Regions from separate parts of the Neobacillus sp. B4I6 genome, predicted to be linked through region 1. Evidence: a T-box and tRNA genes for the amino acid it is inferred to sense, from the RefSeq annotation. Region 1 holds a T-box; the other regions hold tRNA genes.
The links. The T-box of region 1 lies ahead of trpS (tryptophan--tRNA ligase). A T-box ahead of a tRNA ligase gene usually reads a tRNA of that ligase, here a tRNA-Trp.
Positions count from the first base shown of each region.

Region 2: it encodes a tRNA-Trp, which carries the amino acid that the T-box ahead of trpS (tryptophan--tRNA ligase) is inferred to sense. The anticodon was not compared.
Region 3: it encodes a tRNA-Trp, which carries the amino acid that the T-box ahead of trpS (tryptophan--tRNA ligase) is inferred to sense. The anticodon was not compared.

Region 1 is NZ_JBNPWB010000002.1:3,537,071-3,547,363, forward strand. Features, by position in the region: gene QF028_RS19615 (ABC transporter ATP-binding protein) at 1-462, opposite strand, end outside; gene opp3C (oligopeptide ABC transporter permease) at 480-1,508, opposite strand; gene opp3b (oligopeptide ABC transporter permease) at 1,505-2,437, opposite strand; gene QF028_RS19630 (peptide ABC transporter substrate-binding protein) at 2,550-4,238, opposite strand; gene QF028_RS19635 (DUF3899 domain-containing protein) at 4,460-4,825, shown strand; T-box leader at 4,873-5,114, shown strand; gene trpS (tryptophan--tRNA ligase) at 5,165-6,157, shown strand; gene QF028_RS19645 (YjbA family protein) at 6,214-6,960, opposite strand; gene opp4C (oligopeptide ABC transporter permease) at 7,175-8,086, opposite strand; gene opp4B (oligopeptide ABC transporter permease) at 8,098-9,063, opposite strand; gene opp4A (oligopeptide ABC transporter substrate-binding protein) at 9,228-10,293, opposite strand, start outside.
Region 2 is NZ_JBNPWB010000002.1:1,044,142-1,054,434, reverse strand. Features, by position in the region: gene QF028_RS07285 (DEAD/DEAH box helicase) at 1-186, opposite strand, end outside; gene QF028_RS07280 (YbxH family protein) at 265-456, opposite strand; gene ppdK (pyruvate, phosphate dikinase) at 570-3,239, opposite strand; gene QF028_RS07270 (pyruvate, water dikinase regulatory protein) at 3,242-4,057, opposite strand; gene QF028_RS07265 (helix-turn-helix transcriptional regulator) at 4,075-4,716, opposite strand; tRNA gene QF028_RS07260 (tRNA-Trp) at 4,972-5,042, opposite strand; tRNA gene QF028_RS07255 (tRNA-Tyr) at 5,048-5,132, opposite strand; tRNA gene QF028_RS07250 (tRNA-Ser) at 5,154-5,246, opposite strand; tRNA gene QF028_RS07245 (tRNA-Met) at 5,277-5,353, opposite strand; tRNA gene QF028_RS07240 (tRNA-Ala) at 5,375-5,447, opposite strand; tRNA gene QF028_RS07235 (tRNA-Pro) at 5,469-5,545, opposite strand; tRNA gene QF028_RS07230 (tRNA-Leu) at 5,602-5,690, opposite strand; tRNA gene QF028_RS07225 (tRNA-Gly) at 5,697-5,771, opposite strand; tRNA gene QF028_RS07220 (tRNA-Leu) at 5,806-5,890, opposite strand; tRNA gene QF028_RS07215 (tRNA-Val) at 5,906-5,981, opposite strand; rRNA gene rrf (5S ribosomal RNA) at 5,992-6,108, opposite strand; rRNA gene QF028_RS07205 (23S ribosomal RNA) at 6,185-9,120, opposite strand; rRNA gene QF028_RS07200 (16S ribosomal RNA) at 9,316-10,293, opposite strand, start outside.
Region 3 is NZ_JBNPWB010000002.1:3,842,899-3,853,191, forward strand. Features, by position in the region: gene QF028_RS21125 (B3/B4 domain-containing protein) at 1-246, shown strand, start outside; tRNA gene QF028_RS21130 (tRNA-Gly) at 326-399, opposite strand; tRNA gene QF028_RS21135 (tRNA-Leu) at 820-901, opposite strand; tRNA gene QF028_RS21140 (tRNA-Leu) at 929-1,014, opposite strand; tRNA gene QF028_RS21145 (tRNA-Cys) at 1,059-1,132, opposite strand; tRNA gene QF028_RS21150 (tRNA-Gly) at 1,141-1,215, opposite strand; tRNA gene QF028_RS21155 (tRNA-Gln) at 1,220-1,294, opposite strand; tRNA gene QF028_RS21160 (tRNA-His) at 1,326-1,401, opposite strand; tRNA gene QF028_RS21165 (tRNA-Trp) at 1,413-1,486, opposite strand; tRNA gene QF028_RS21170 (tRNA-Tyr) at 1,492-1,576, opposite strand; tRNA gene QF028_RS21175 (tRNA-Thr) at 1,603-1,678, opposite strand; tRNA gene QF028_RS21180 (tRNA-Phe) at 1,849-1,924, opposite strand; tRNA gene QF028_RS21185 (tRNA-Asp) at 1,947-2,023, opposite strand; tRNA gene QF028_RS21190 (tRNA-Met) at 2,026-2,099, opposite strand; tRNA gene QF028_RS21195 (tRNA-Val) at 2,131-2,206, opposite strand; tRNA gene QF028_RS21200 (tRNA-Glu) at 2,216-2,290, opposite strand; tRNA gene QF028_RS21205 (tRNA-Ser) at 2,310-2,401, opposite strand; tRNA gene QF028_RS21210 (tRNA-Asn) at 2,406-2,480, opposite strand; rRNA gene rrf (5S ribosomal RNA) at 2,495-2,611, opposite strand; rRNA gene QF028_RS21220 (23S ribosomal RNA) at 2,739-5,673, opposite strand; rRNA gene QF028_RS21225 (16S ribosomal RNA) at 5,871-7,420, opposite strand; gene QF028_RS21230 (nucleotidyltransferase-like protein) at 7,689-8,564, opposite strand; gene QF028_RS21235 (YgzB family protein) at 8,717-9,061, shown strand; gene perR (peroxide-responsive transcriptional repressor PerR) at 9,174-9,611, opposite strand; gene bcp (thioredoxin-dependent thiol peroxidase) at 9,989-10,293, opposite strand, start outside.

The DNA.
Region 1 (10,293 bases):
ATGCGGGTATTGATCTACACGTAACTCTGCCTTAGGAATACCAACTAGCTTTAATAATTCAATTGCTCTTTCCTTTGCAGCGTGTCTGCTCATGTTTTGGTGTTTGATAAGAGGTTCCATAATCTGGTTGCCAATTTTCATCGTTGGATTTAAAGAAGTCATCGGATCCTGAAAAATCATTGATATATCTTTTCCACGGATTTTTTGCATTTCTTTATCTTTTAATTTTGTTAAATCCTTGCCATCAAATAGAATCTGGCCGCTTTTAATTTCTGAATTTTGCTCAGGAAGTAAACGCATGATTGATTTGGTTGTTACAGATTTACCGGAACCTGATTCACCCACAATGGCTAAGGTTTCACCATTATATAAATCAAAACTTACGCCACGAATAGCTTTAACTTCACCCGAAAAAGTATGAAATGAAATATTTAAATCTTTTACTTCTAAAATTTTCTCCATTTACATCCACCTGCCTTCTAATCACGCATTTTTGGATCCAACGCATCACGTAATCCGTCTGCAACAAGGTTGAAGCATACCATGATTAATGCAATCATAATAGAAGGAATAATCATTTGATACGGAAAAGCAATCATTGATTTAAATCCTGCATTTACTAATGTTCCTAAAGATGCATGAGGTTCCTGTAATCCTAACCCGATAAAACTTAGAAATGCTTCAAAGAAAATTGCATTCGGGATGGAAAACATCGTATTAATAATAATTACACCAAACATATTCGGAATCATGTGTTTAAAAATAATAGACGAATTTGAAGCACCTAAGGTTTTAGCTGCCAGAACAAATTCTTGGCCTTTAAATTTTAATACTTGCGCACGTACCACACGGGCCATACTTGTCCATCCCGTAATGGTTAAGGCGAGAATAATTGGGATAATACCGGGTTTTAACACGAGAATCATCAATACAACAACAATCAGGTTCGGTATACCAACTATAACCTCAATGATCCTCTGCATTACACTATCTATACGACCACCTAAATAACCTGAGATGGCTCCATATGCAACTCCAATAGCCATATCAATGAAGGCAGCCATAAAAGCGATAAATAACGATACTTGTGTACCTTTCCAAACACGTGCAAATTGGTCTCGGCCTAAATTATCGGTACCAAACCAATAATAGGCATCCACCTTACGAACTTCATAAGCGTTATATTCGGTACCATCTCTTCTTGACAAGGTACCATCAAACGGAAGCCAGTGAACATCCTCTAAACCTTGAATTCGCGGTGGCAAATTATTATGTTTCGTGTTTTGCGTATCGTATGAATATGGCGTAATCATTGGTCCAACAAAGGCCATGATAATCATAATAACCAGGATTATCATGCTGACCACAGCACCTTTATTTTTCCGGACTCTTAGCCATGAATCCTGCCAGAAATTTAAACTTGGTTTAGCAATTTTTTCACTTTTTGATGGATCAATATGGACAGGAGCAAACATATCCTTTGAAATTGTTATGTCTTTGTTGCTCATTTTGTTTTCCCCCCCGATACACGAATACGTGGGTCGATGATTCCATAAAGAATATCAACAATTAAGATAACTACGATAAATAATACAGCAAATAATATGTTAGTTCCCATAATAACGGGATAATCATTCATATTAATCGATTTAACGAACTGCTCACCAATTCCTGGGATTCCAAAAATTTGCTCAATAACAAGTGACCCAGTCATTAAGCTAACCGCTAATGGTCCTAAGACAGTTACAACAGGAATTAAGGCATTTCTCAAAGCATGCTTAAAGCTAATCTGCCAGCGGCTCGCACCTTTAGCTCTCGCCAAAGTAATATAATCAGTTCCTAAAACCTCAACCATTTCAGTACGCATAAAACGCGCTGCAATTGAGATTGGGAACATCGCAAGTGCAATAGTAGGAAGGATCGTATATTCAGGTCCTTTCCATAACATTACCGGAAGCCAGCCTAATTTAACCGAAATAAAATATTGCATTAATCCAGCAAAAATAAATGATGGTACAGATTTACCAACTACTGCGATAAATGTTGAACCGTAATCTATCCAAGTGTTTTGCTTTAGAGCTGCAACCACACCTAATAAGATACCTAAAATTGAACCTACAACCATTGCTTGAAAACCTAATTGTGCAGAAGGTCCAAGTCGATTAGCAATAAGTTCTGTCACAGGGGTATTATCAAATTGGAAGGAAACTCCTAAATCCCCTTTTACCAAGCTCACCATATAGTTAAAATATTGAACAGGCAGGGGGTCATTCAAGCCATATTTATCTAGCAAAATAGTACGCTGAACTTCAGATAGCTTTTCGAAGTTATTAAAGGGACTACCTGGAATTAGCTTCATGAGGAAAAAGGTAAGCGATGTTACGACAAAAAGTGTAATAATCATATAGCCAACACGTTTTAGTATATATTTGACCATACCTACACCTCCTAATTAATTGAATTTTCGACATCTTACGACAATTCTCATACAGGTAAAAAGAGAGTATATTGGTAAATATACTCTCTTTTTATTTGATTAGTTATAGTTACTATTTTGTGATTTTAATCCACTGGTAACTATAGTCAGGACCAAATGCATGGTGAGCAAAACCTTGAACCTTAGGATTGATTAGAAGGTTAACTGAACGTTGGTAAAGTGGTGCGATTGCCGCATCATCTTCTAACAAGATTTTTTCTGCATCTTGAAGAGCTTTCCAACGATCTTGTGGCTTAGCTACAAGTTCTTCACTAGCTGATTTAATTAACTTATCAAATTCAGGATTGCTGTAGTCCATGTGGTTTTGTCCGCCGTTAGTAACCCATAGATCCATGTAAGTCATTGGGTCAGCGTAGTCAGGTCCCCAACCACCCATTAATAAATCATAATCCATAGCATCTTCACGAGCGATACGAATTTTGAAAGGAACTGCTTCGATTGTAATTTTTAATCCTGGTAAGTTTTTCTCTAACTGATCTTTAATGAATGCGTCAGTTACTTTTGAAGTTTCAGTATCTTGACCTACATAAGTAAATTTAACTTCTTTAAGTCCAGTTTCTTTAAGACCTTGTTCCCAAAGCTTTTTAGCTTCTTCTTTATTAGCACTTAGGTAAGTTCCTGCAGTATCACGGAAATCTTTACCGTCTAAGAATGAGAAACCTTTTGGTACTAGGAAATCAGCAGGGATAGATCCGTTTGCTAATACATCTTCTGTTAAAGCTTTTTTGTCAACAGATAAAGCAATTGCTTTACGGATATTAACATTCTTCAACGCTTTGTTCTTTTCGTTCATTTTTAACCACCAAATAGATGGCTCTTGGTAGCGAAGTAAATCTTTTTGTCCTTCAAATTGAGAAAGGATTGCAGCTTGTGCAAGCTTAGGTGTGATATCAGCTTCACCAGCAGTATATGCGTTTGCAGATGCTTGTGGATCTTTAGAAACGTTAAAGTTAATTTTTTCTAAAGTAACGTCTTTTGCATTTACATAATCAGCATTCTTTTCTAATACCCACTCAGTACCAGTTGGGCCATCCCACTTAGTCATTTTAAATGGACCATTGTAAAGTAGGTGAGTAGCATCTTTCGCATAGTTAGCGCCTTCTGCTTCAACAAACTTTTTGTTTTGTGGGTAGAACAATGGGAATGTTAAGTAAGATTCGATGTATGGAAGCGCTCTCACTAAAGTGATTTCCACAGTATAATCATCTAATGCTTTAATACCTAAATCTTCTATTTTCGCTTTACCAGCAACAATTTCAGATGCATTTTTGATTTTGCCTTCCATAAAGTATGCACCGTATGGAGCAGCAACTTTCGGATCAATTGCACGTTGCCATGCAAACACAAAGTCATGTGCAGTAACAGGGTCACCATTAGACCATTTTGTATCTTGTTTTAATTTAATTGTAATAACAGTTTTGTCATCATTGTAAGTTGGTGCACCCTCAGCAACGCCAGGGATAACTTTTTGGTCTGGATCTAAGCGATATAGACCTTCGTTTGTTGCATTAAGTGTTGTAAAACTTAATGTGTCTTGAGACATTACACTGTCCATAGAAGGAATTTCTGCAGACTCAAGAACATTTAGAACTTGCTCATCTGCTAAAGCAGTTTCTTCAGCACCAGTTTTGCCTTCATTCTTTTCCTTGCCTTCATTCTTGTCTCCGCCTGAACATGCTGCTAGAAACATGCTTAGAACTAGTGATAGTACTAAAAGTAGTGAAAGTTTTGATTTCTTCACTAGTAGACCTCCCTTTTCTATTATTCTGAAAAATTACTACATTCTCTATTATACATATTTTAAATTAATTGTACATTATTTTTTAGAATTTTATTTACAGGATTGAAACATTCGTTACGTATTCGTTACAAATTCCTGTGTTATAATTTACACTTATAATAATTTTTTTGTATAATATTAAGTGTCTACCCTTATTAAATCTATGTTTTGGAGGTTATACTGTGAATTACAGATTAAGGAAAAGACTTTTAATATTGGCACTAACACAGTTGCTTATACTAATAATTTCTTCACTTTCAAAAAAAGGATTTTCTTTATTAAATTATATCGATATATCGTTTTATGTTTCTTCTCTGCTCCTTCTTACTTTCTTACTACTTTATACGATAAATTCTGGCTTTTACGATGCCATTGGTAAATCATTTAATTTGGCTTTTTCAAGAGGGCAAAACAATAGAAGGTTGGAAGATATTCCTGCATTATCAGAGCTCATTACATTCAATCCATCACCCCTTCTATTTCATGGATTAGCTAACGGTCTACTGATGTTAATCTCCTGTTGCCTATATTATTTTTTACGGACTTGAAATTAAATATACAGTTCATTTATAATAAGAACAATTGTATATTTGCTTAACAGGCTATGATAAAGAGTAGTACGTATTTTCCTTCGTTTCAGAGAGTTTGTGGCTGGTGTAAACAAACACGAATAAATACGGAATGGACTTTGGAGCCTCTGTCTGAACATATAAAAGTAGGATTTGACGTTTTCCTTGCGTTAAAAGGACTCCTGATCGTCATTGTGGATGATTGTGGAATTGAGTGACTCTTTATTGAGTAATTTAGGGTGGTACCGCGGAACCATTCGTCCCTATTAGTTTTATGGGGATGAATGGTTTTTTTTATATATTTTTAGGAGGAAATTAATCATGAAAACGATTTTTTCTGGTATTCAGCCGAGTGGAACAATAACACTTGGTAACTATATCGGGGCATTAAAACAGTTTGTTGAAATGCAAAACGAATACAATTGTTTCTTTTGTATCGTTGACCAGCATGCCGTTACGGTTCCACAGGATCCAATAACACTTCGCAAAAATATTCGAAGTTTAGCGGCATTGTATCTAGCAGTTGGAATTGATCCAGAAAAAGCTACTTTATTTATCCAATCAGAGGTCCCTGCTCACGCACAGGCGGGATGGATTATGCAATGTGTTGCCTATATTGGTGAACTTGAAAGAATGACACAATTTAAGGATAAATCTACTGGTAAAGAGGCTGTGCAGGCAAGTCTTTTAACTTACCCGCCACTCATGGCTGCAGATATCCTCTTATATAACACGAATCTTGTACCTGTAGGTGAAGATCAAAAGCAACATTTAGAATTAACACGGGATTTAGCTGAAAGATTTAATAAAAAATACAGGGACATATTAACTATCCCTGAGATTAGTATTCCTAAAATTGGTGCTAGAATTATGTCATTGCAAGAACCAACAAAAAAAATGAGCAAATCAGATCCAAATAAAAAGGCAATTATTACACCATTAGATGACCCGAAACAGATTGAGAAGAAAATTAAGAGTGCTGTCACCGATTCAGAAGGAATTGTTAAATTCGATAAATTAAACAAACCTGGTATATCTAACTTATTATCGATTTATTCTATCCTAGGTGGTAAATCAATAACAGAAATTGAAGGAATGTATGAAGGGAAAGGATATGGTGATTTTAAAGGCGATTTAGCAGATGTCGTCGTAAATTTCTTTCAGCCTATCCAAGAAAAATACTATGATTTACTCGAATCATCAGAACTCGACCGGATTCTAGATGAAGGTGCAGAAAAGGCAAATCTAGTGGCAGCTAAAACCCTTAAAAAAATGGAAAATGCAATGGGACTTGGTAGAAAAAAAAGATAACAACAAAAAGCCTGACCCACAAAAGATATGGAATACATATCTTTTGGGTCAGGCTTTTAATTTACTTTCGGACCGTGCTCCATTTCCCAAAGCTTTTCAAAAAACGGCTGTCCTTTTATTAAATTTTCACAAAATGTCTCATGTCGCTTAGACCACCCATACTTTGTTTCCTCAAACAATTGTTCCCATGCAGCTTCAAAATTTAATTCTTGAATGGTTGAATAATGCTCCGGGCACCATTCGGTATACCAATATCTAACTTCTGCTTCATTACTAGATGAGAGCAATTGATCTAAAGCCATAAATAACAGTTGTTTTAATTGACGCTCTTTTCTTGTTAAACCTCTCATTAGTTCTGGTTCAGGTGAGAGAATATGATAGTCCTTCATTTTTTCCTGCTCATAAAAATGATATTTAGTAGCCTCGTGTTGAGCAATCATTTCGTACACCAATTGCTCTTGTCTAGGAATTAACCGACTTTTTCGAATCGGGATATTATAGCCTATGGTATCAATTGCTAAGATCCCAATTCCATCCGTTACCACGAAGCAATAGTCAAGTTGAACTCTTTCATGGTTTTTTCTTAAATAGGCTTTCTGATAAATATCATCTAGAAGTTGTTGAGGTAATTCCGACAAATCGTTTTCAATGTACTTAAACAAAACAGGCTCAACTTTTATCAGTGGTACCTGATCTAACAGTTCCACCCCGTCATCCTTACGCCATTCATGAAAGTGACATACATTATAACCGTTTTCTTCCCCTTCAAACCAATTTACCCATACATCATGAAGATACAACATTTTACAACCCCTCACTTCAAGAAACTGTTTGTAAATCAGTATGGGCAGACCTTAGTTAAATTATTCCTTTATATATATTTTGCTCCAATTTCAATGTTTGACCTAATTTTTTAGCACTTGTCCTATTATATATCTTAATGTATATGGGTATATGATATTGGTTATTCCAGAATGAAGAGAATAACAAAAAAATCCACCACGTTAATGGCAGATTTTATCTTTTTGATTTTGGATTGAAAGCATCCTTTAGTCCTTCTCCGATAAAGTTTATCGATAAAATAGTAATCGTTATAATTAATGCCGGCGGTACCCATATCCAAAGCTTAAATTGGAGAACATCCGGCTCGTTTGCCGAATTCAACATATTTCCCCAACTTGGAATTTCCTGAGGGACACCAAAGCCAAGAAAACTTAATCCTGTTTCAGCGACAATCATTGTCGCAAATGTAATCGTCGCTTGCACGATAATAGTAGATAAAATGTTTGGTAATAGATGTTTCATAATTACTTTGGCTGGTGAACAACCAATTGAAATAGCTGCCGTAATATATTCATTTTCTTTTTCAGCGAGGATTTTACTACGGACAATCCGGGCGATTCCCCCCCAGCTTAACAAGCTAATGGTGCCGATTAATACCCATAACCCATTTACTTTTCCAAAAAGAATGGCATTAAGGACTATTACAAATACTAGAAATGGAAAGTTTAAGATAAAATCAGTAAATCTCATTAATATACTATCTACTGTTCCACCAAAATAACCTGAAATAGAGCCGATCAATGTTCCAAGTAAAATGACAAATAATGTACAACTCATTCCAACTAATAACGATATTCGGCCCCCATAGAGTAATCTCGTAAAAACATCCCGCCCGGCTTTATCCGTTCCAAGCCAATGATCACCCGATGGTTCTAACGACATTTGGCCAATATTAATTCTCGTAATATCTGCAGTGGTAATAAAAGGAGCTAGTATCGAAACAATAGTAACAATTAATAAAAAGGTAAGGCTGACCATTGCTAATTTATTTTTTACAAATTTCTTCCGAGCAATGGCAAAAGGAGATAAACTTTTTTTCGGGGGTGTAACGATAACATTTTTTTCGTATTGTGTTACGACTTTCATTTTTTCTCCCCCTAATCTAGCCTAATTCTCGGATCTACAACACCATATAATACATCCGCTACTAAATTGCCGATAAGTGTTAAGAAAGAGAAAAACATGGTCAATGTCATTAATACTGGATAATCTCTTGTCCCGACAGACTGCAGGAATAATTGTCCAAGACCTGGATATGTAAAAATCGTCTCGGTGATAATAGCACCACTAATAATGGCAACAATATCAAAGCCTAAAAAGGTTATAAGTGGGATAATTGAGTTTCTTAAAATATGAACATTGTATATCTTACTTTCCGGAGTCCCTTTTGCACGAGCAGTACGAACATAATCTTTTCGACTATTTTCAATAATATCGTTACGTAAAAATTGTGTATAACTTGCTGTACTTAATAATCCAAGTACGATAGCTGGTAAAAAAACATGGTGAAAACGGCTTAGCCACCATTCTAAGGTTCCATCTGTAACACCAATGTCTACTGAGCCATTAGATGGAAACCAGCCTAACTTAAATGAAAAGAAAAAGATGGCGAATACCCCTGCAATAAAGGATGGAATTGCCAAGCCTATGTAGTTTAATCCTCCTATTAGGTTATCCATTAGGGTATACGGCTTTCGACCTGCATATGAACCCATAAAAAATGCAAGGACGTATGTTATTAAGATAGCTGAAATGCCTAATAGTATGGTGTTAGGGAGACGTTCTCCAATAACCTCAGATACAGCAATTTTGAATCGTGTTGATTTCCCAAAATCCCCCTCCACGAAACCACTAATCCAACGGAAATACTGCTGAGGCATCGGATCATTGTATCCCAATTTCTCACGTATTTCTGCGATGTATTCTGGATTTGTATTTCTTGGATCAATCTCTCCACTAAGAGAATCCCCCGGCATTAATTTTGCCAAGGAAAACACTACTATGGAAGTAAGGAGTAACATTGGAATCATTCCCAATATTCTACGAAATGCATATTTCAACATGTGCATTCTCCTTGTCTATAAGCTTTGGTAACCACAAGCTGTATATCTCGCCTAATTTGTTCAAATGGGAGAAGCAAAGCCTTCTCCCATTTGAAGTTCAAAATTGAGTTGTCAGTATTAGTAAGCCCTTAAAACAAATTGTATTAACTTTTTAGAAAACTGTACTATTGTTTTATCCACCATTCATTTGGACGGTTCATACCAGATACGTCAAATTTAACTTCCTGAACTCGCTTGCTAACAGCCATTGTTTCTTCTAGTTCAGCAATTGGTAATGCGGGAAGATCTTGCATGAATAGTTTTTGCCATTTTACATAAAGATCCTTACGTTTTTCGTTATCTGTTCCAACAACACTGATATCAAGTGCTTGATCCAACAATTTATCACTGTCCGCATTTACCCAGCGTGGATAGTTCCAAAGTGCTTTTGAGCCCCAAAGTGGCGTTGGATCTGGATCTGCACCAGTTGACCAGCCTCCGAAGAATACTTCCATTGATTTGTCCGCTTTTTCAAGCATTTCATAGTAAAGATTTACGTCAGTCATCGTTAATTTAGTTTTCAATCCAACAGCTTCCCAATATTGAGTCATTGCTTTGGCACGAGATTCAAAAGTTGGGTTATCCGTTGCATAGTGGCTGAAGTTTACAACGAATTTCTTACCGTTTGGATCTTCACGGAATCCATCGCCATCAACGTCTTTGTAGCCTGCTTCATCTAATAGTGATTTAGCTTTTTCCGGATCATATTTGTATTGCTCTAAATCTTCATTAGGTGCTGCAATCCAATGGTTTGTCGGGATTGGACGGTTCACAGGTTTACCTACACCAAAGAAGAACGCCTTAACCCATTCCTCACGATTGATTGCATAATACATTGCTTCACGAAGCTTTTTCTCTTGGTATTTTGGTTCGTTCATAACATTTTTCTCGCCATCCCAAGTACCTAATCTGAAACCAACATAGTAATAGCTTACCCCAGGATAAGTTACTGCGTTTACATTATCCAGCGCTTTAACTTGATCAATAATACTAGGATGGAAAGAAGTCATATCAAGCGTTCCGTTTTTAAGTTCTCCTACAGAAAGAGATGGGTCGATCACTTTAACAACGACTTTTTCGATATGCGGTTTGCCTCCGAAGTAATCATCAAAGCGCTCCATTTCAACTGATTCACCGGGGATAATTTTAGAAACTTTAAATGGTCCTAAACCAACTGGCTTTGTACGAACC
Region 2 (10,293 bases), 2.5 Mb from region 1:
ATCATTGGTCGACTTATTCAGCCAAACATTGGTCCAAATTTGCTCAACATAATGGCTTCTGTCAGTTAGGTATTGTTCAATGGTTGGCAGTGTTTCCATCGTTTCGAAATAATGGTTAATATCTTCATACACTTTCAATTTTGTATGTTCTATCGCTTGAGGGTATATAGTGGTTAATTTATTCATGGATTTCCCTCCATTTCTATAAAATGGTTTATTATATCCATTCTATCACAAAATAAAAAACCGAACAAGCATTCGGTTTCAAAGTTGATGCTGGCTGCAATATTGATCAACCAGGTCTTCGATCTGATCCAGTTCAGGAAACTTCCCTGAGAAGTGGAATTTAATTTCCTCGATGAAGTTATCCTGATTATATACATGAATGGCCCCATTTTGTTGAATGACACTAAATTCTGGTACAAATCGATAACCGCTGCGTTCAATAGCCCCCATTGTAAGTCCCCTTTAAAATAATTTTTTATAGTATTTGCATAAAATGGGCGTCTATCCAATTACATCACAATAAAAAAGGGATGGTGCATACTGCAACATCCCTTGTTCTTCCTTTATGCTGTTGTAAAAACTTCTTGTTTATTTTGTTCATGTCGAATGGTTGCTTGTGCTGCAGCCAAACGTGCTAGTGGTACGCGGTATGGTGAACAACTAACATAATCTAGGCCGGTTTTGTAGCAGAATTCAATCGAGCTCTTTTCTCCGCCATGCTCGCCGCAAATACCTGTTTTTAAGGACGGTTTTGTTCCACGGCCAAGCTTCACCCCTGTTTCAACAAGCTTACCTACGCCTTCTTGATCAAGGACAGCAAACGGATTATCCGGAAGCACTTTATTTTCAATGTAAGCTTGCAGGAACTTGCCTTCCGCATCATCACGGCTGTAACCAAATGTTGTTTGTGTTAAATCATTGGTCCCAAACGAAAAGAAATCAGCTTCCTCGGCAATTTTATCTGCAGTTAAAGCAGCACGCGGAATTTCAATCATGGTTCCAATCGTGTACTTGAAGCTTTTTCCAGTTTCCTCCTGGACAAGTAATGCCGCATCGATCACCAATTTACGCATATCCTTTAATTCATTCACATGACCGACCAAAGGAATCATGATTTCTGGTTGTACTTCGATGCCTTTATCAGCGAGCTTAGCGGCTGCATAGAAAATGGCTTTTGCTTGCATTTCATAAATTTCCGGGTAAATCATCCCAAGGCGGCAGCCACGGTGGCCAAGCATAGGGTTAAACTCATCTAATTGGCGGACTTTTTTCAGCAATTGCTCTTTTTTCTTCAATTCTGGTGATTGTGGATCTAAAATCTGAAGCTTCGTTACTTCCACTAACAGTTCCTCTTTATCCGGTAAGAATTCATGTAAGGGTGGATCTAGTAAACGGATAGTGACAGGTAATCCTTGCATAGCTTCGAAGATTCCTTCAAAGTCCCCTTGCTGCATGGGCAATAACAGGTTCAAAGCTTCCATTCTCTCATTATAAGTTTCAGCAAGAATCATTTTTTGCACGATTGGAATCCGTTTTAAATCCATAAACATATGTTCAGTACGGCATAAGCCAATTCCGCCTGCACCAAATTCAAATGCCTTTTTTGCATCTTCTGGGTTATCTGCATTGGCACGGACCCCTAATTTACGCTCTTGGTCTGCCCATGCAAGCAACATTTGAAACTCATCCGAAAGTTCTGGGTCAATCATTGGAATCTCCCCAAGCATAATTTCACCCGTAGAGCCATCAATCGTTATGATATCTCCATAATTAATAACTGTCTCACCAATTGTAAATTGTTTAGCTTTCAGATCTATCTTTAATGCTTCACATCCGCAAATACACGCTTTCCCCATACCACGCGCGACAACTGCAGCGTGGCTTGTCATGCCGCCTCGGCTTGTCAGTATTGCTTGCGATGCAACGATACCATGGATATCATCTGGAGTGGTTTCAGGACGAACAAGAATTACTTTTTTTCCATCATTATTTAATTGCTCTGCTTCATCGGCATCAAAAACGACTTGACCTGTCGCTGCACCTGGTGATGCTGGCAAGCCTTTAGCTAAAACTCTCTTCTCAAATTTGTCGTCAATCCTGCGATGCAGCAGTTGATCTAATTGTTCCGGGTCAACACGTAGCAAGGCCGTCTTTTTATCAATGATTCCTTCTTCGACCATTTCCACGGCGATTCGAATCGCTGCCTGCGCTGTTCTTTTTCCATTACGGGTTTGCAGGATAAATAGCTTACCACCTTCAACCGTAAATTCGATATCTTGCATTTCTTCGTAATGCTGTTCCAAGCGCTTGCAAGTATCAGTGAATTGCTTATATACTCCTGGCATTTCATCTTTTAAAGTAGCGATTGGCTGTGGAGTACGAATCCCTGCCACTACATCTTCCCCTTGGGCATTGATTAAGTATTCACCGTAAAGGACATGCTCACCAGTCGATGGATTTCTTGTGAATGCTACGCCTGTGCCTGAATCATTCCCCATGTTGCCAAACACCATACTTTGAATATTTACAGCTGTTCCTAAATGGTCAGCAATTTTGTTAAGGCGACGGTAGACTATCGCACGCTGATTATTCCAAGAGTTAAAGACTGCATGAATCGCAAGGAATAGCTGCTCTTTTGGATCTTGCGGGAAATCCTTTCGTTTATGCTTTTTGACTATACCTTTATAGCCAATAATCACTTCTTTCCAGTCATCAGCACTCATTTCTGGGTCAGAGGAATAGCCTTTTTCCTCGCGTATTTCTTCTAATAATTGTTCAAAGTAGTAGGTATCGATATCTAGTACAACATTACTAAACATTTGTATGAAACGACGGTAGGAATCATAAGCAAACCGTGGATTATTGGTTAATTCTGCTACACCGATAACGGTTTCATCATTCATTCCAAGATTCAAGATGGTATCCATCATGCCAGGCATGGAGAAAACAGAACCAGAACGTACGGAAACGAGCAAAGGATTTTTTGGGTCGCCAAGCTTTTTGCCCATTTTTTCTTCAAGACGGGTTAGAGCCTCTAAAGTCTGGACTTCAACAAAGGTTGGAATGGTTTTGCTAGCTTCATAGAATGCATTGCAAGCCTGTGTAGTGATTGTAAAACCATACGGAACCGGAAGACCAATACGCGTCATTTCCGCTAGGTTTGCCCCTTTTCCCCCAAGTAACCCCTTCATATTGCCATTTCCTTCATGAAATAAATAAACGAATTTTTCCATTATTAGTAGCTCCTCTCTTTTTTTAACACGTCTAAAATTAAGCCAGCTGTTTCTTCAACAGCTTTATTTGATACATCAATAACAGGACAGCCTAATCGCTTCATTACTTTTTCAGCATGATCAAGTTCCTCAAGAATTCGCCCAAAGCTTGCATAGTTAGCCTGTGAGGCTAACCCTAAAGCCTTTAGACGTTCCTTGCGAATTTCGTTTAATTTATCTGGTGATATTATTAATCCAATACAATTCTTACGGGGTATTTCGAATAATTCATCTGGCGGTGGCACCTCTGGAACCAAAGGAACATTGGCCACTTTAAATCGTTTATGTGCTAAGTACATAGACAAAGGGGTCTTAGATGTACGTGAGATACCGACTAGAACAATATCCGCCTTTTTGATCCCTCTTGGGTCACGCCCATCATCATACTTAACTGCAAATTCAATTGCTTCAATTTTCCGGAAGTATTCTTCGTCCAATTTTCTCATCAATCCAGGTCGATGGTGCGGCTGTTTATTGAAGCTTATTTCAAACGCATTCATCAATGGACTTAGTAAATCTACAGCAAAAATGCTCTCTTCTTTTGCACGTCGATCTAAATACTCTTTTAATGATGGAATAACGATCGTATAGGCAATAATCGTCCGTCCCTTTTTTGCTAGTAAAATGATATCTTCAATATCTTCAAAATCATCCACATAGGAATTACGGCGAATTTCTACCTGCCCGCCATTAAATTGTGTTGCCACTGCCTTTACTACAAACTCAGCTGTTTCACCTACTGAGTCAGATACAACATAGACAACTTCTTTCTGTACCAAAATGGCAGCCACTCTCCTTAGTTTGAATTGTTTTCCATGATTTCTAAATATGCCCGCGTTATAGTGGTTTTGGTGATTCTTCCTACCAGCAAATATGTACTTCTTTGCTCCTCTATTTCCTTAACAACTGGTAAAGAGTCAATGCGATTATGGATCATCTTTTTGGCTGCTTCGAGCAAGGTCTCTTCAGGATTTATTGTAATAATATTTGGCATTCTAGTCATGATGACACTGACAGGCAATTCATTTAGATTTTGATTTCCTAGTGATGCTCTGAGCAAATCCTTACGGGAAACAACCCCTGCTAGATGTCCTTTTGTATCAACCGCATAAAGTGTGCCCACATCCTCTAAAAAGAGCTGCACGATCGCATCATACACGGAGGTTGATTTCTCAACGACAATTGGATGGGCTTTATAATCCGTTACCTTTTGGTGGATAAACCTTTTAGCCTGTTGCTTTGCTTCAAAGCTTTCATTAAAAAAATAACCTACTCGCGGCCTTGCATCTAAGTTACCTGACATCGTTAAAATGGCAAGATCGGGTCTTAGTGCAGCTCTTGTTAATGAAAGCTTCTCTGCGATGTCTTTTCCTGTAATGGGCCCGTTTTGTTTAACAATCTGGAGGATTTCATCCTGACGTTTAGATAATTTAATAATTACCCCCCCCTTATCTACATTAAATATGTTATATTCAATAGATTCATTATAAATGTGTTATACTTATTTGTATATAGTATATTACATTATGTTATAAACCGAAACAATAAGTTTTATTTTTTTACAAAATATTAAACTATTTTTTTAATAAGGAGCCCAAACAAGTTAATCCCGCCGCATGCGACGAAAGAGGCAAAATAAAAAAAGGCAAAAAAAATTCCAAGCATATACTTGGAATTTTTTTTGCCTTTTTGACAGGGGCAGTAGGAATTGAACCCACACTGAAGGTTTTGGAGACCTTAGTTCTACCTTTAAACTATGCCCCTAAACATGGTGGAGGGGGACGGATTCGAACCGCCGAACCCGGAGGGAGCGGATTTACAGTCCGCCGCGTTTAGCCACTTCGCTACCCCTCCACATATAAAAAATAATAAAACTGGAGGAGGAAGAGGGATTCGAACCCCCGCGCGGTGTTACCCGCCTGTCGGTTTTCAAGACCGATCCCTTCAGCCAAACTTGGGTATTCCTCCATGGAAAAAGAAAATCATATAATAGTATTTTGGTAGCGGCGAAGGGAGTCGAACCCCCGACCTTTCGGGTATGAACCGAGCGCTCTAGCCAGCTGAGCTACACCGCCAAAAAAATTATATTATTAAGGTGGAGTCTAGGGGGATCGAACCCCTGACCTCCTGCGTGCAAAGCAGGCGCTCTCCCAGCTGAGCTAAGACCCCAAAATATTCTGCAATAAAGAATGGTCGGGAAGACAGGATTCGAACCTGCGACCCCTTGGTCCCAAACCAAGTGCTCTACCAAGCTGAGCTACTTCCCGATAATATGACGCACTGGGCGCTATATTTGATGTTTTAAATTACCTTCGATAAAACATGGTGCCGAGGACCGGAATCGAACCGGTACGGTAGTCACCTACCGCAGGATTTTAAGTCCTGTGCGTCTGCCAGTTCCGCCACCCCGGCACTGTTTGGAGCGGAAGACGGGATTCGAACCCGCGACCCCCACCTTGGCAAGGTGATGTTCTACCACTGAACTACTTCCGCTTATATGGATGTTTTTTTCTAACGCAAAAAACTTTGGTGCGGGTGAAGGGAGTCGAACCCCCACGCCTTGCGGCGCCAGATCCTAAGTCTGGTGCGTCTGCCAATTCCGCCACACCCGCATAGTAAAAGAAAAATGGTGGAGGATGACGGGCTCGAACCGCCGACCCTCTGCTTGTAAGGCAGATGCTCTCCCAGCTGAGCTAATCCTCCATATAATACCGCCTGGCAACGTCCTACTCTCACAGGGACGCGTGTCCCAACTACCATCGGCGCTGAGAAGCTTAACTTCCGTGTTCGGTATGGGAACGGGTGTGACCTTCTCGCCATTGCTGCCAGACTTGTTTTTTGAGGTATCATTCCCTCAAAACTAGATAATGCAGAAGAAGTTTGTAAAACTGAGTGTGCCTTATAAATTGGTTAAGTCCTCGAACGATTAGTATCAGTCAGCTCCACATGTTACCACGCTTCCACCTCTGACCTATCAACCTGATCATCTTTCAGGGTTCTTACTAGCTTGCGCTATGGGAAATCTCATCTTGAGGGGGGCTTCATGCTTAGATGCTTTCAGCACTTATCCCGTCCGCACATAGCTACCCAGCGATGCCCTTGGCAGAACAACTGGTACACCAGCGGTGCGTCCATCCCGGTCCTCTCGTACTAAGGACAGCTCCTCTCAAATTTCCTGCGCCCACGACGGATAGGGACCGAACTGTCTCACGACGTTCTGAACCCAGCTCGCGTACCGCTTTAATGGGCGAACAGCCCAACCCTTGGGACCGACTACAGCCCCAGGATGCGATGAGCCGACATCGAGGTGCCAAACCTCCCCGTCGATGTGGACTCTTGGGGGAGATAAGCCTGTTATCCCCGGGGTAGCTTTTATCCGTTGAGCGATGGCCCTTCCATGCGGAACCACCGGATCACTAAGCCCGACTTTCGTCCCTGCTCGACTTGTAGGTCTCGCAGTCAAGCTCCCTTGTGCCTTTACACTCTGCGAATGATTTCCAACCATTCTGAGGGAACCTTTGGGCGCCTCCGTTACTCTTTAGGAGGCGACCGCCCCAGTCAAACTGCCCACCTGACACTGTCTCCCACCCCGATCAGGGGTGCGGGTTAGAATTTCAATACAGCCAGGGTAGTATCCCACCGACGCCTCCACGCAAGCTAGCGCTCACGTATCTCAGGCTCCTACCTATCCTGTACAAGCTGTACCAAAATTCAATATCAGGCTACAGTAAAGCTCCACGGGGTCTTTCCGTCCTGTCGCGGGTAACCTGCATCTTCACAGGTACTATAATTTCACCGAGTCTCTCGTTGAGACAGTGCCCAGATCGTTACGCCTTTCGTGCGGGTCGGAACTTACCCGACAAGGAATTTCGCTACCTTAGGACCGTTATAGTTACGGCCGCCGTTTACTGGGGCTTCGATTCAGAGCTTCGCGTGAGCTAACCCCTCCTCTTAACCTTCCAGCACCGGGCAGGCGTCAGCCCCTATACTTCGCCTTGCGGCTTCGCAGAGACCTGTGTTTTTGCTAAACAGTCGCCTGGGCCTATTCACTGCGGCTCTTCGAGGCTATTCACCTCAAAAAGCACCCCTTCTCCCGAAGTTACGGGGTCATTTTGCCGAGTTCCTTAACGAGAGTTCTCTCGCTCACCTTAGGATTCTCTCCTCGCCTACCTGTGTCGGTTTGCGGTACGGGCACCTTTTATCTCGCTAGAGGCTTTTCTTGGCAGTGTGGAATCAGGAACTTCGGTACTAAATTTCCCTCGCTATCACAGCTCAGCCTTATGCGAGAAGCGGATTTGCCTACTTCTCAGCCTAACTGCTTAGACGCGCATATCCAACAGCGCGCTTACCCTATCCTCCTGCGTCCCCCCATTGCTCAAACGATAAAGAGGTGGTACAGGAATATCAACCTGTTGTCCATCGCCTACGCCTTTCGGCCTCGGCTTAGGTCCCGACTAACCCTGAGCGGACGAGCCTTCCTCAGGAAACCTTAGGCATTCGGTGGATGAGATTCTCACTCATCTTTCGCTACTCATACCGGCATTCTCACTTCTAAGCGCTCCACCAGTCCTTACGGTCTAGCTTCGACGCCCTTAGAACGCTCTCCTACCACTGACATCTAAGATGTCAATCCACAGCTTCGGTGATACGTTTAGCCCCGGTACATTTTCGGCGCAGAGTCATTCGACCAGTGAGCTATTACGCACTCTTTAAATGGTGGCTGCTTCTAAGCCAACATCCTGGTTGTCTAAACAACTCCACATCCTTTTCCACTTAACGTATACTTTGGGACCTTAGCTGGTGGTCTGGGCTGTTTCCCTTTTGACTACGGATCTTATCACTCGCAGTCTGACTCCCACGGATAAGTCTTTGGCATTCGGAGTTTGTCTGAATTCGGTAACCCGATGAGGGCCCCTAGTCCAAACAGTGCTCTACCTCCAAGACTCTTACTACGTGAGGCTAGCCCTAAAGCTATTTCGGAGAGAACCAGCTATCTCCAAGTTCGATTGGAATTTCTCCGCTACCCACACCTCATCCCCGCACTTTTCAACGTGCGTGGGTTCGGGCCTCCATCCAGTGTTACCTGGACTTCACCCTGGACATGGGTAGATCACCTGGTTTCGGGTCTACGACCACATACTCATACGCCCTATTCAGACTCGCTTTCGCTGCGGCTCCGTCTCTTCAACTTAACCTTGCATGGGATCGTAACTCGCCGGTTCATTCTACAAAAGGCACGCTATCACCCATTAACGGGCTCTAACTACTTGTAGGCACACGGTTTCAGGAACTATTTCACTCCCCTTCCGGGGTGCTTTTCACCTTTCCCTCACGGTACTGGTTCACTATCGGTCACTAGGGAGTATTTAGCCTTGGGAGATGGTCCTCCCTGCTTCCGACCGGATTTCTCGTGTCCGGCCGTACTCAGGATCCACTCAGGAGGGAACGAAGTTTCGACTACAGGGTTTTTACCTTCTATGACGGATCTTTCCAGATCGCTTCATCTACCCCGTTCCTTTGTAACTCCATGTTGAGTGTCCTACAACCCCAAGAGGCAAGCCTCTTGGTTTGGGCTATGTCCCGTTTCGCTCGCCGCTACTCAGGGAATCGCGTTTGCTTTCTCTTCCTCCGGGTACTTAGATGTTTCAGTTCCCCGGGTATGCCTTCCATACCCTATGTATTCAGGTAAAGATACTGTTCCATTACGAACAGTGGGTTCCCCCATTCGGAAATCTCCGGATCAAAGCTTACTTACAGCTCCCCGAAGCATATCGGTGTTAGTCCCGTCCTTCATCGGCTCCTAGTGCCAAGGCATTCACCGTGCGCCCTTTCTAACTTAACCTAAAAGGTTTGTTTCTTCTTATTAAATAAGAAATTGGCATTGACTCGGTTCTTACATTGACTTCTTCATTACGATTATCTAGTTTTCAAAGAACGATTAAAAAAAGCTTTGAGAGAATTGTACTCTCAAAACTAAACAAACAAAGATCGTGTCACAAACTGTTTGTCTGGCTCACAGGTCCAGCTTTATCCTTAGAAAGGAGGTGATCCAGCCGCACCTTCCGATACGGCTACCTTGTTACGACTTCACCCCAATCATCTGTCCCACCTTAGGCGGCTGGCTCCTTGCGGTTACCCCACCGACTTCGGGTGTTACAAACTCTCGTGGTGTGACGGGCGGTGTGTACAAGGCCCGGGAACGTATTCACCGCGGCATGCTGATCCGCGATTACTAGCGATTCCGGCTTCATGCAGGCGAGTTGCAGCCTGCAATCCGAACTGAGAATGGTTTTATGGGATTGGCTAAACCTCGCGGTCTTGCAGCCCTTTGTACCATCCATTGTAGCACGTGTGTAGCCCAGGTCATAAGGGGCATGATGATTTGACGTCATCCCCACCTTCCTCCGGTTTGTCACCGGCAGTCACCTTAGAGTGCCCAACTGAATGCTGGCAACTAAGATCAAGGGTTGCGCTCGTTGCGGGACTTAACCCAACATCTCACGACACGAGCTGACGACAACCATGCACCACCTGTCACTCTGTCCCCCGAAGGGGAAAATCCTATCTCTAGGAGTGTCAGAGGATGTCAAGACCTGGTAAGGTTCTTCGCGTTGCTTCGAATTAAACCACATGCTCCACCGCTTGTGCGGGCCCCCGTCAATTCCTTTGAGTTTCAGCCTTGCGGCCGTACTCCCCAGGCGGAGTGCTTAATGCGTTAGCTGCAGCACTAAGGGGCGGAAACCCCCTAACACTTAGCACTCATCGTTTACGGCGTGGACTACCAGGGTATCTAATCCTGTTTGCTCCCCACGCTTTCGCGCCTCAGCGTCAGTTACAGACCAGAAAGCCGCCTTCGCCACTGGTGTTCCTCCACATCTCTACGCATTTCACCGCTACACGTGGAATTCCGCTTTCCTCTTCTGCACTCAAGTCCCCCAGTTTCCAATGACCCTCCACGGTTGAGCCGTGGGCTTTCACATCAGACTTAAAGGACCGCCTGCGCGCGCTTTACGCC
Region 3 (10,293 bases), 310 kb from region 1:
AATGGGCGAATAAATTCTTTAAATCGTCTAATTGTATCTTGTGATGAACTGGGTCCATTTGGAAGCCCATTCGTCGATTCTGATAGAACACCAGTAACTTTTGCTACTAAAAATGCCCTGCAAATTATTTATTTGAGGCCTTCAACCGACGTTGAAAACGCGATGAAACTAACAGAATCTTTAATGAATATGTTTACAAAATTACATGGAGGAGATGCTTCCTTCCAAATCCTTAGGTGTCCATAGGGCATCTTTTTCTTTGTATAGAAAAAAACGCAATGCATCGTTCTCTTATGTAACGATACACTGCGTTAGTTAATATGTATGGAGCGGGTGATGGGAATCGAACCCACTACATCAGCTTGGAAGGCTGAGGTTTTACCAGTAAACTACACCCGCATTAATAAGTGACAAATTTTTGAATCATCAACTGACCTTTTCTATATTACACACTATTTTTAGTATCGTCAAGGGAAAAACGCAAATTTTGTCGAATTTATTTAAGAGTGGTGCATTATTTTGGGAAAGAAACAAGAATTTTAGTTTGACAGTCTTCATAAAAGATTATGGAGATTATGGATTATACCATTAGTCTGTTTTCGTCAATAATGATGTAATTATAAAGGAGATGCTCATTAAAATTGATATTTTGTGTAAAATTACACTTCATTATCTGGAATTTTTTGATTGATTTAACGATTTAGTATTCAATGGGCGAATTTTATGAGCAACAATCTTTTAGAAAAGAACAAAATAAAATTTAGTCAAAAAAAAGTTGCTCATATTTTTATGAGCAACTTTCTTATTAAAACAAATTGATACCGGTGATCGGGGTCGAACCGATACTCCTCACGGAACACGATTTTGAGTCGTGCGCGTCTGCCAATTCCGCCACACCGGCGCGTATAAAATTGTTTTGATAAAGCAATGCCGAGGACCGGAATCGAACCGGTACGGTAGTCACCTACCGCAGGATTTTAAGTCCTGTGCGTCTGCCAGTTCCGCCACCCCGGCAAAATCTAATTACCTGTTTTAATCCATACCTAGCAAATGTTTTATGGAGGCGGCAACCGGATTCGAACCGGTGGTAAAGGTTTTGCAGACCTCTGCCTTACCACTTGGCTATGCCGCCATATACATTGGAGCGGAAGACGGGATTCGAACCCGCGACCCCCACCTTGGCAAGGTGATGTTCTACCACTGAACTACTTCCGCAAATTGGCTGGGCTAGCTGGATTTGAACCAACGCATGTCGCAGTCAAAGTGCGATGCCTTACCGCTTGGCTATAGCCCAATGTTATTCTAATTATTTAATAATCATATTATGGGGCGACTGATGGGAATCGAACCCACGAATGCCTGAACCACAATCAGGTGCGTTAACCACTTCGCCACAATCGCCACAATATAATTGGCAGGGGTAGTAGGAATTGAACCCACACCAAAGGTTTTGGAGACCTTCGTTCTACCTTTAAACTATACCCCTATAAATGGTGGAGGGGGACGGATTCGAACCGCCGAACCCGGAGGGAGCGGATTTACAGTCCGCCGCGTTTAGCCACTTCGCTACCCCTCCACATATTATATTCACTGTGTAACTTCTGGTGCCGGCGAGAGGACTTGAACCCCCAACCTACTGATTACAAGTCAGTTGCTCTACCAATTGAGCTACCCCGGCGTAAAGTTTGGTATATTATTTGATTTATCCACGCTGTCCTAGTTATCGTCATCCTGACCTCAGGAAGCTTATACAAGCAGCAACTCGGTCAGTATGCTGAAGATAATTTAGGAAGCATATTCGGTTTTGCTCTACCAATTGAGCTACCCCGGCAAGTTTTTTAATATAAATGGTGGCTCAGGACGGAATCGAACCGCCGACACAAGGATTTTCAGTCCTTTGCTCTACCGACTGAGCTACTGAGCCATAATAGTTTGCCAAATGAAAATGGCGGTCTGGACGGGACTCGAACCCGCGACCTCCTGCGTGACAGGCAGGCATTCTAACCAACTGAACTACCAGACCAATTGCGGGGACAGGATTTGAACCTGCGACCTTCGGGTTATGAGCCCGACGAGCTACCGGACTGCTCCACCCCGCGACAATAATAATAATAATCTAATTTGAAAATATGGTGGAGGATGACGGGCTCGAACCGCCGACCCTCTGCTTGTAAGGCAGATGCTCTCCCAGCTGAGCTAATCCTCCACAAATCAATGGTGACCCCTACGGGACTCGAACCCGTGTTACCTCCGTGAAAGGGAGGTGTCTTAACCGCTTGACCAAGGGGCCATATCTTTTAAAAAAATTATGGCGGAGAGCAAGGGATTTGAACCCTTGAGACAGGGTTACCCGCCTACACGATTTCCAATCGTGCTCCTTCGGCCACTCGGACAGCTCTCCATAATGGCTCCGCAGGTAGGACTCGAACCTACGACCGATCGGTTAACAGCCGATAGCTCTACCACTGAGCTACTGCGGAATAATAGTATTACAGCCTGGCAACGTCCTACTCTCACAGGGACGCATGTCCCAACTACCATCGGCGCTGAGAAGCTTAACTTCCGTGTTCGGTATGGGAACGGGTGTGACCTTCTCGCCATAATTGCCAGACCATTTATTCGACACTATTTTATTATAATGTCTTTTTCATATTTTTCAAGAGGAAAATTATTTTTTTTTCATTCCCTCAAAACTAGATAATGCAGAAGAAGTTTGTAAAACGAGTATGCCTTATAAATTGGTTAAGTCCTCGAACGATTAGTATCAGTCAGCTCCACATGTTACCACGCTTCCACCTCTGACCTATCAACCTGATCATCTTTCAGGGTTCTTACTAGCTTGCGCTATGGGAAATCTCATCTTGAGGGGGGCTTCATGCTTAGATGCTTTCAGCACTTATCCCGTCCGCACATAGCTACCCAGCGATGCCCTTGGCAGAACAACTGGTACACCAGCGGTGCGTCCATCCCGGTCCTCTCGTACTAAGGACAGCTCCTCTCAAATTTCCTGCGCCCACGACGGATAGGGACCGAACTGTCTCACGACGTTCTGAACCCAGCTCGCGTACCGCTTTAATGGGCGAACAGCCCAACCCTTGGGACCGACTACAGCCCCAGGATGCGATGAGCCGACATCGAGGTGCCAAACCTCCCCGTCGATGTGGACTCTTGGGGGAGATAAGCCTGTTATCCCCGGGGTAGCTTTTATCCGTTGAGCGATGGCCCTTCCATGCGGAACCACCGGATCACTAAGCCCGACTTTCGTCCCTGCTCGACTTGTAGGTCTCGCAGTCAAGCTCCCTTGTGCCTTTACACTCTGCGAATGATTTCCAACCATTCTGAGGGAACCTTTGGGCGCCTCCGTTACTCTTTAGGAGGCGACCGCCCCAGTCAAACTGCCCACCTGACACTGTCTCCCACCCCGATCAGGGGTGCGGGTTAGAATTTCAATACAGCCAGGGTAGTATCCCACCGACGCCTCCACCGAAGCTAGCGCTCCGGCTTCTCAGGCTCCTACCTATCCTGTACAAGCTGTACCAAAATTCAATATCAGGCTACAGTAAAGCTCCACGGGGTCTTTCCGTCCTGTCGCGGGTAACCTGCATCTTCACAGGTACTATAATTTCACCGAGTCTCTCGTTGAGACAGTGCCCAGATCGTTACGCCTTTCGTGCGGGTCGGAACTTACCCGACAAGGAATTTCGCTACCTTAGGACCGTTATAGTTACGGCCGCCGTTTACTGGGGCTTCGATTCAGAGCTTCGCTTGCGCTAACCCCTCCTCTTAACCTTCCAGCACCGGGCAGGCGTCAGCCCCTATACTTCGCCTTGCGGCTTCGCAGAGACCTGTGTTTTTGCTAAACAGTCGCCTGGGCCTATTCACTGCGACTCTTCGAGGCTATTCACCTCAAAAAGCACCCCTTCTCCCGAAGTTACGGGGTCATTTTGCCGAGTTCCTTAACGAGAGTTCTCTCGCTCACCTTAGGATTCTCTCCTCGCCTACCTGTGTCGGTTTGCGGTACGGGCACCTTTTATCTCGCTAGAGGCTTTTCTTGGCAGTGTGGAATCAGGAACTTCGGTACTAAATTTCCCTCGCTATCACAGCTCAGCCTTCGCGAGAAGCGGATTTGCCTACTTCTCAGCCTAACTGCTTAGACGCGCATATCCAACAGCGCGCTTACCCTATCCTCCTGCGTCCCCCCATTGCTCAAACGATAAAGAGGTGGTACAGGAATATCAACCTGTTGTCCATCGCCTACGCCTTTCGGCCTCGGCTTAGGTCCCGACTAACCCTGAGCGGACGAGCCTTCCTCAGGAAACCTTAGGCATTCGGTGGATGAGATTCTCACTCATCTTTCGCTACTCATACCGGCATTCTCACTTCTAAGCGCTCCACCAGTCCTTACGGTCTAGCTTCAACACCCTTAGAACGCTCTCCTACCACTGACATCAGAGATGTCAATCCACAGCTTCGGTGATACGTTTAGCCCCGGTACATTTTCGGCGCAGAGTCATTCGACCAGTGAGCTATTACGCACTCTTTAAATGGTGGCTGCTTCTAAGCCAACATCCTGGTTGTCTAAACAACTCCACATCCTTTTCCACTTAACGTATACTTTGGGACCTTAGCTGGTGGTCTGGGCTGTTTCCCTTTTGACTACGGATCTTATCACTCGCAGTCTGACTCCCACGGATAAGTCTTTGGCATTCGGAGTTTGTCTGAATTCGGTAACCCGATGAGGGCCCCTAGTCCAAACAGTGCTCTACCTCCAAGACTCTTACTACGTGAGGCTAGCCCTAAAGCTATTTCGGAGAGAACCAGCTATCTCCAAGTTCGATTGGAATTTCTCCGCTACCCACACCTCATCCCCGCACTTTTCAACGTGCGTGGGTTCGGGCCTCCATCCAGTGTTACCTGGACTTCACCCTGGACATGGGTAGATCACCTGGTTTCGGGTCTACGACCACATACTCATACGCCCTATTCAGACTCGCTTTCGCTGCGGCTCCGTCTTTTCAACTTAACCTTGCATGGGATCGTAACTCGCCGGTTCATTCTACAAAAGGCACGCTATCACCCATTAACGGGCTCTAACTACTTGTAGGCACACGGTTTCAGGAACTATTTCACTCCCCTTCCGGGGTGCTTTTCACCTTTCCCTCACGGTACTGGTTCACTATCGGTCACTAGGGAGTATTTAGCCTTGGGAGATGGTCCTCCCTGCTTCCGACCGGATTTCTCGTGTCCGGCCGTACTCAGGATCCACTCAGGAGGGAACGAAGTTTCGACTACAGGGTTTTTACCTTCTATGACGGACCTTTCCAGATCGCTTCATCTACCCCGTTCCTTTGTAACTCCATGTTGAGTGTCCTACAACCCCAAGAGGCAAGCCTCTTGGTTTGGGCTATGTCCCGTTTCGCTCGCCGCTACTCAGGGAATCGCGTTTGCTTTCTCTTCCTCCGGGTACTTAGATGTTTCAGTTCCCCGGGTATGCCTTCATTACCCTATGTATTCAGGTAAAGATACTGTTCCATTACGAACAGTGGGTTCCCCCATTCGGAAATCTCCGGATCAAAGCTTACTTACAGCTCCCCGAAGCATATCGGTGTTAGTCCCGTCCTTCATCGGCTCCTAGTGCCAAGGCATTCACCGTGCGCCCTTTCTAACTTAACCTAAAAGGTTTGTTTCTTCTTACTTAAATAAGAAATTGGCATTGACTCGGTTCTTACATTGACTTCTTCATTACGATTATCTAGTTTTCAAAGAACGATTAAAAAAAGCTTTGAGAGAATTGTACTCTCAAAACTAAACAAACAAAGATCGTGTCACAAACTGTTTTGTCTGGCTCACAGGTCCAGCTTTATCCTTAGAAAGGAGGTGATCCAGCCGCACCTTCCGATACGGCTACCTTGTTACGACTTCACCCCAATCATCTGTCCCACCTTAGGCGGCTGGCTCCTTGCGGTTACCCCACCGACTTCGGGTGTTACAAACTCTCGTGGTGTGACGGGCGGTGTGTACAAGGCCCGGGAACGTATTCACCGCGGCATGCTGATCCGCGATTACTAGCGATTCCGGCTTCATGCAGGCGAGTTGCAGCCTGCAATCCGAACTGAGAATGGTTTTATGGGATTGGCTAAACCTCGCGGTCTTGCAGCCCTTTGTACCATCCATTGTAGCACGTGTGTAGCCCAGGTCATAAGGGGCATGATGATTTGACGTCATCCCCACCTTCCTCCGGTTTGTCACCGGCAGTCACCTTAGAGTGCCCAACTGAATGCTGGCAACTAAGATCAAGGGTTGCGCTCGTTGCGGGACTTAACCCAACATCTCACGACACGAGCTGACGACAACCATGCACCACCTGTCACTCTGTCCCCCGAAGGGGAAAATCCTATCTCTAGGAGTGTCAGAGGATGTCAAGACCTGGTAAGGTTCTTCGCGTTGCTTCGAATTAAACCACATGCTCCACCGCTTGTGCGGGCCCCCGTCAATTCCTTTGAGTTTCAGCCTTGCGGCCGTACTCCCCAGGCGGAGTGCTTAATGCGTTAGCTGCAGCACTAAGGGGCGGAAACCCCCTAACACTTAGCACTCATCGTTTACGGCGTGGACTACCAGGGTATCTAATCCTGTTTGCTCCCCACGCTTTCGCGCCTCAGCGTCAGTTACAGACCAGAAAGCCGCCTTCGCCACTGGTGTTCCTCCACATCTCTACGCATTTCACCGCTACACGTGGAATTCCGCTTTCCTCTTCTGCACTCAAGTCCCCCAGTTTCCAATGACCCTCCACGGTTGAGCCGTGGGCTTTCACATCAGACTTAAAGGACCGCCTGCGCGCGCTTTACGCCCAATAATTCCGGACAACGCTTGCCACCTACGTATTACCGCGGCTGCTGGCACGTAGTTAGCCGTGGCTTTCTGGTTAGGTACCGTCAAGGTACCGGCAGTTACTCCGGTACTTGTTCTTCCCTAACAACAGAGCTTTACGACCCGAAGGCCTTCATCGCTCACGCGGCGTTGCTCCATCAGACTTTCGTCCATTGTGGAAGATTCCCTACTGCTGCCTCCCGTAGGAGTCTGGGCCGTGTCTCAGTCCCAGTGTGGCCGATCACCCTCTCAGGTCGGCTACGCATCGTTGCCTTGGTGAGCCGTTACCTCACCAACTAGCTAATGCGCCGCGGGCCCATCTGTAAGTGTCAGCCGAAACCGACTTTCAGCTTTTCCTCATGAGAGGAAAAGGATTATCCGGTATTAGCACCGGTTTCCCGGTGTTATCCCAGTCTTACAGGCAGGTTGCCCACGTGTTACTCACCCGTCCGCCGCTAACCAACAGGAGCAAGCTCCTATTGATTCGCTCGACTTGCATGTATTAGGCACGCCGCCAGCGTTCGTCCTGAGCCAGGATCAAACTCTCCAAGAAAGTTGATTAGCTCATTTGTTACGTTGGCTTAGTTTCTTAATTGAAACTAAAAAATTTTGTTTGTTTGCACGATTTTGTTTGTTTAGTTTTCAAAGATCAATTTCTCATTCGCTCGTAAGCGACTTTATTAATATAACACAAAGCATTTGAAAGTGTCAATAACTTTTTTTAAACCGTCACTTACGAAAACATCATTTAGTTTGTTTCTCAGCGACGGTTATTAATATACCAAGTAACAACGAAAAGGTCAATAGGTTTTATTGTTTTTTTAAGATAATTTTTTATTGAGTCGATAACCTCTATGAAAAACCCCTTGGCCCTTCGTTTCAATATTAACTACTTCTATCAAATGTTTATCAATTAAATATTCAAGAAGCACACCCAAATCGACTGAGTATGGGAGCAACTCTTCTTCACTCATAATTTCATTAAACATCCAAATTTCCTTACGACTAAGAATATCTAACAAATGGACTGTCCCAATATTTGTTCTCGAATGGATCATGAACTCGCTCGCAAGGAACAGCAGCTCAAGTCTTTTCTCAAGCGTTTCTTCGCTATAGACAAGTTCTTCGTATAGTTTAAAAATTTCTGGTTCAATCTGTTTTACTTGATTCCAAACAGTCAGTTCTGGATGGAGTCCATTTTCTAATATGGCTAACCTGGCAAGATGGTGCAGCGAATGGACAACATAGTTGTATGCATCTAAAAACTGATGACCTTCAAACAAAGCTTTTCCATCCACATATCGCCGAATCAATTTGGCAAATTCTAAACCCATTTTTATTTTGCGTCCGTTAAAAGGAAATTCTCGCAATTCCGTTTTTAAATTGGCTACGTATTCGTTTCGATCAAAAATGATTTTTGCCTCATGAAGCCATTCAAATATTTTCCGATTCGATCCTAATAATAACCACTCTTGCAACTGCGCTTCTGTGATGATATGCATTGCTGCCTTTTTATCGTAGTAAGTATAGTGCTTAATGAATAGCGGCTGATCCGCTTCTTTGACAAGAACTAAGAGAATTTCATCAAATGAATCTGTTATGTGGCTTAACTTTTGTTTTTTTTGTACCATTAATACTCCAAGGGTATTTAATTGGCTCGCCCTTTCTTGATAAATAGGCCGAAGGATGTCTTCCATCTTCATTCCTCCATTTTTTTCAGGTAGCAATATAAGTTCGACAAGGAAAACAAATCTCCTTCTTTATTCAAAGACAAATTTCGACATTCTTCTACGTAGACTTTTCTTTTCTATTTATAAATATGGTATAGTTTTCTCTAGGAGGGAGTTACATGGCAAAATATTCGAGTAAAATAAATAAAATTCGTACCTTTGCATTATCGTTAATTTTCATTGGTTTCATTGTTATGTATGGTGGTATCTTTTTTCGATCTTCACCACTTATTATGACCATTTTTATGATTTTAGGCCTTCTTTTTATTATTGCCAGTACTATTGTTTATTTTTGGATTGGAATGCTTTCTACAAAATCCATCCAAGTAAAATGTCCAAGCTGCGGTAAGCATACTAAAATGCTTGGTAGAGTGGATATGTGTATGTATTGTCGTGAGCCATTAACCCTTGACCCTAATTTAATAGGCAAGGAATTCGATGAGTCCTATAATAAAAAATCCTAAAAATAAAAAGAGGAAGAAGTAAACCAATCTGCAGAATAGCTGCCATGGATTACTTCTTCCTCTTTTATTTACAGCAAAAGACTGATTTTTCTAAAATCAGCCGCGATCCTATTTAATGCACTTCTTTACTTGCGCACTCAGGGCAAGTACCGTAAATTTCCATACGATGATTCTCGACTTTAAAGCCGGTCACATGCGATGCTAAGTGCTCCACTTCATCTAGGCCCGGATAAAGGAAGTCAACAATTTTCCCACACTTCTCACATATCACATGATAATGATGGGATGTTACAAAATCAAAACGGCTGGAGGCATCTCCAAAAGTTAATTCCTTCACTAGACCCACTTCACGAAATACTCGTAAATTATTGTAAACTGTCGCCACACTCATATTAGGGAATTTTCCCTCTAGAGCTTTATAAATATCATCTGCGGTAGGATGTGACATCGAGTTTATTAAATATTCAAGTATCGCATGACGCTGCGGAGTAATCCGTACACCTGTTTCTTTCAAGGTATCCAACGCTTCTTTTAACTGATTCATCGCCATGCACCTTCTTTCTAAAAAGTATTCTTAGATTGTAATTGTTATAATTAATTTTACTAAGTAATTTGTACTTTTGTCAATATTGTTATCTCATTAACGGGAAATGTTATTTCCTTTTTCCATGTTTGTTTGTATTTTATGATAAATATTATCAATTATTTCTTTCCCTTGGAAATTTTATTAAATGACTCACCGCAAACCCAAGCATAGAACTTATTTCATGATAAATCCCATATTCCTTTTTATTTCCATAAAAAAAGGGGCCACTATGGACCCAAAGTTTATCTGAGGAGGTATGCCCTAATAAAATGATATTCAATCTAACGTTTCTTGCATTGGACAAATGCCTTTTCTGCGCAAAATAGGCTTCAGAAAGCAGATCAGCTTAACTGTTCTCGTATGTATGATAAAGCCTCTTCTACATGACCTTTAACTTTGACCTTTCTCCATTCTTTGACGAGTTTGCCTTCCTTATCAATAATAAAAGTAGATCTTTCTATACCCATGTATTCTTTCCCAAAGTTTTTCTTTAACTGCCAAACTCCAAATGCTTCCGCTAAAAGATGTTCCGTATCTGCAAGTAGCAAAAATGGCAAACCATATTTCTCTACAAATTTCTGATGGCGGTCAACCGGATCCGGACTAACTCCTAAAACCACGGCATTTACCTCAGTAAATTGTTGAA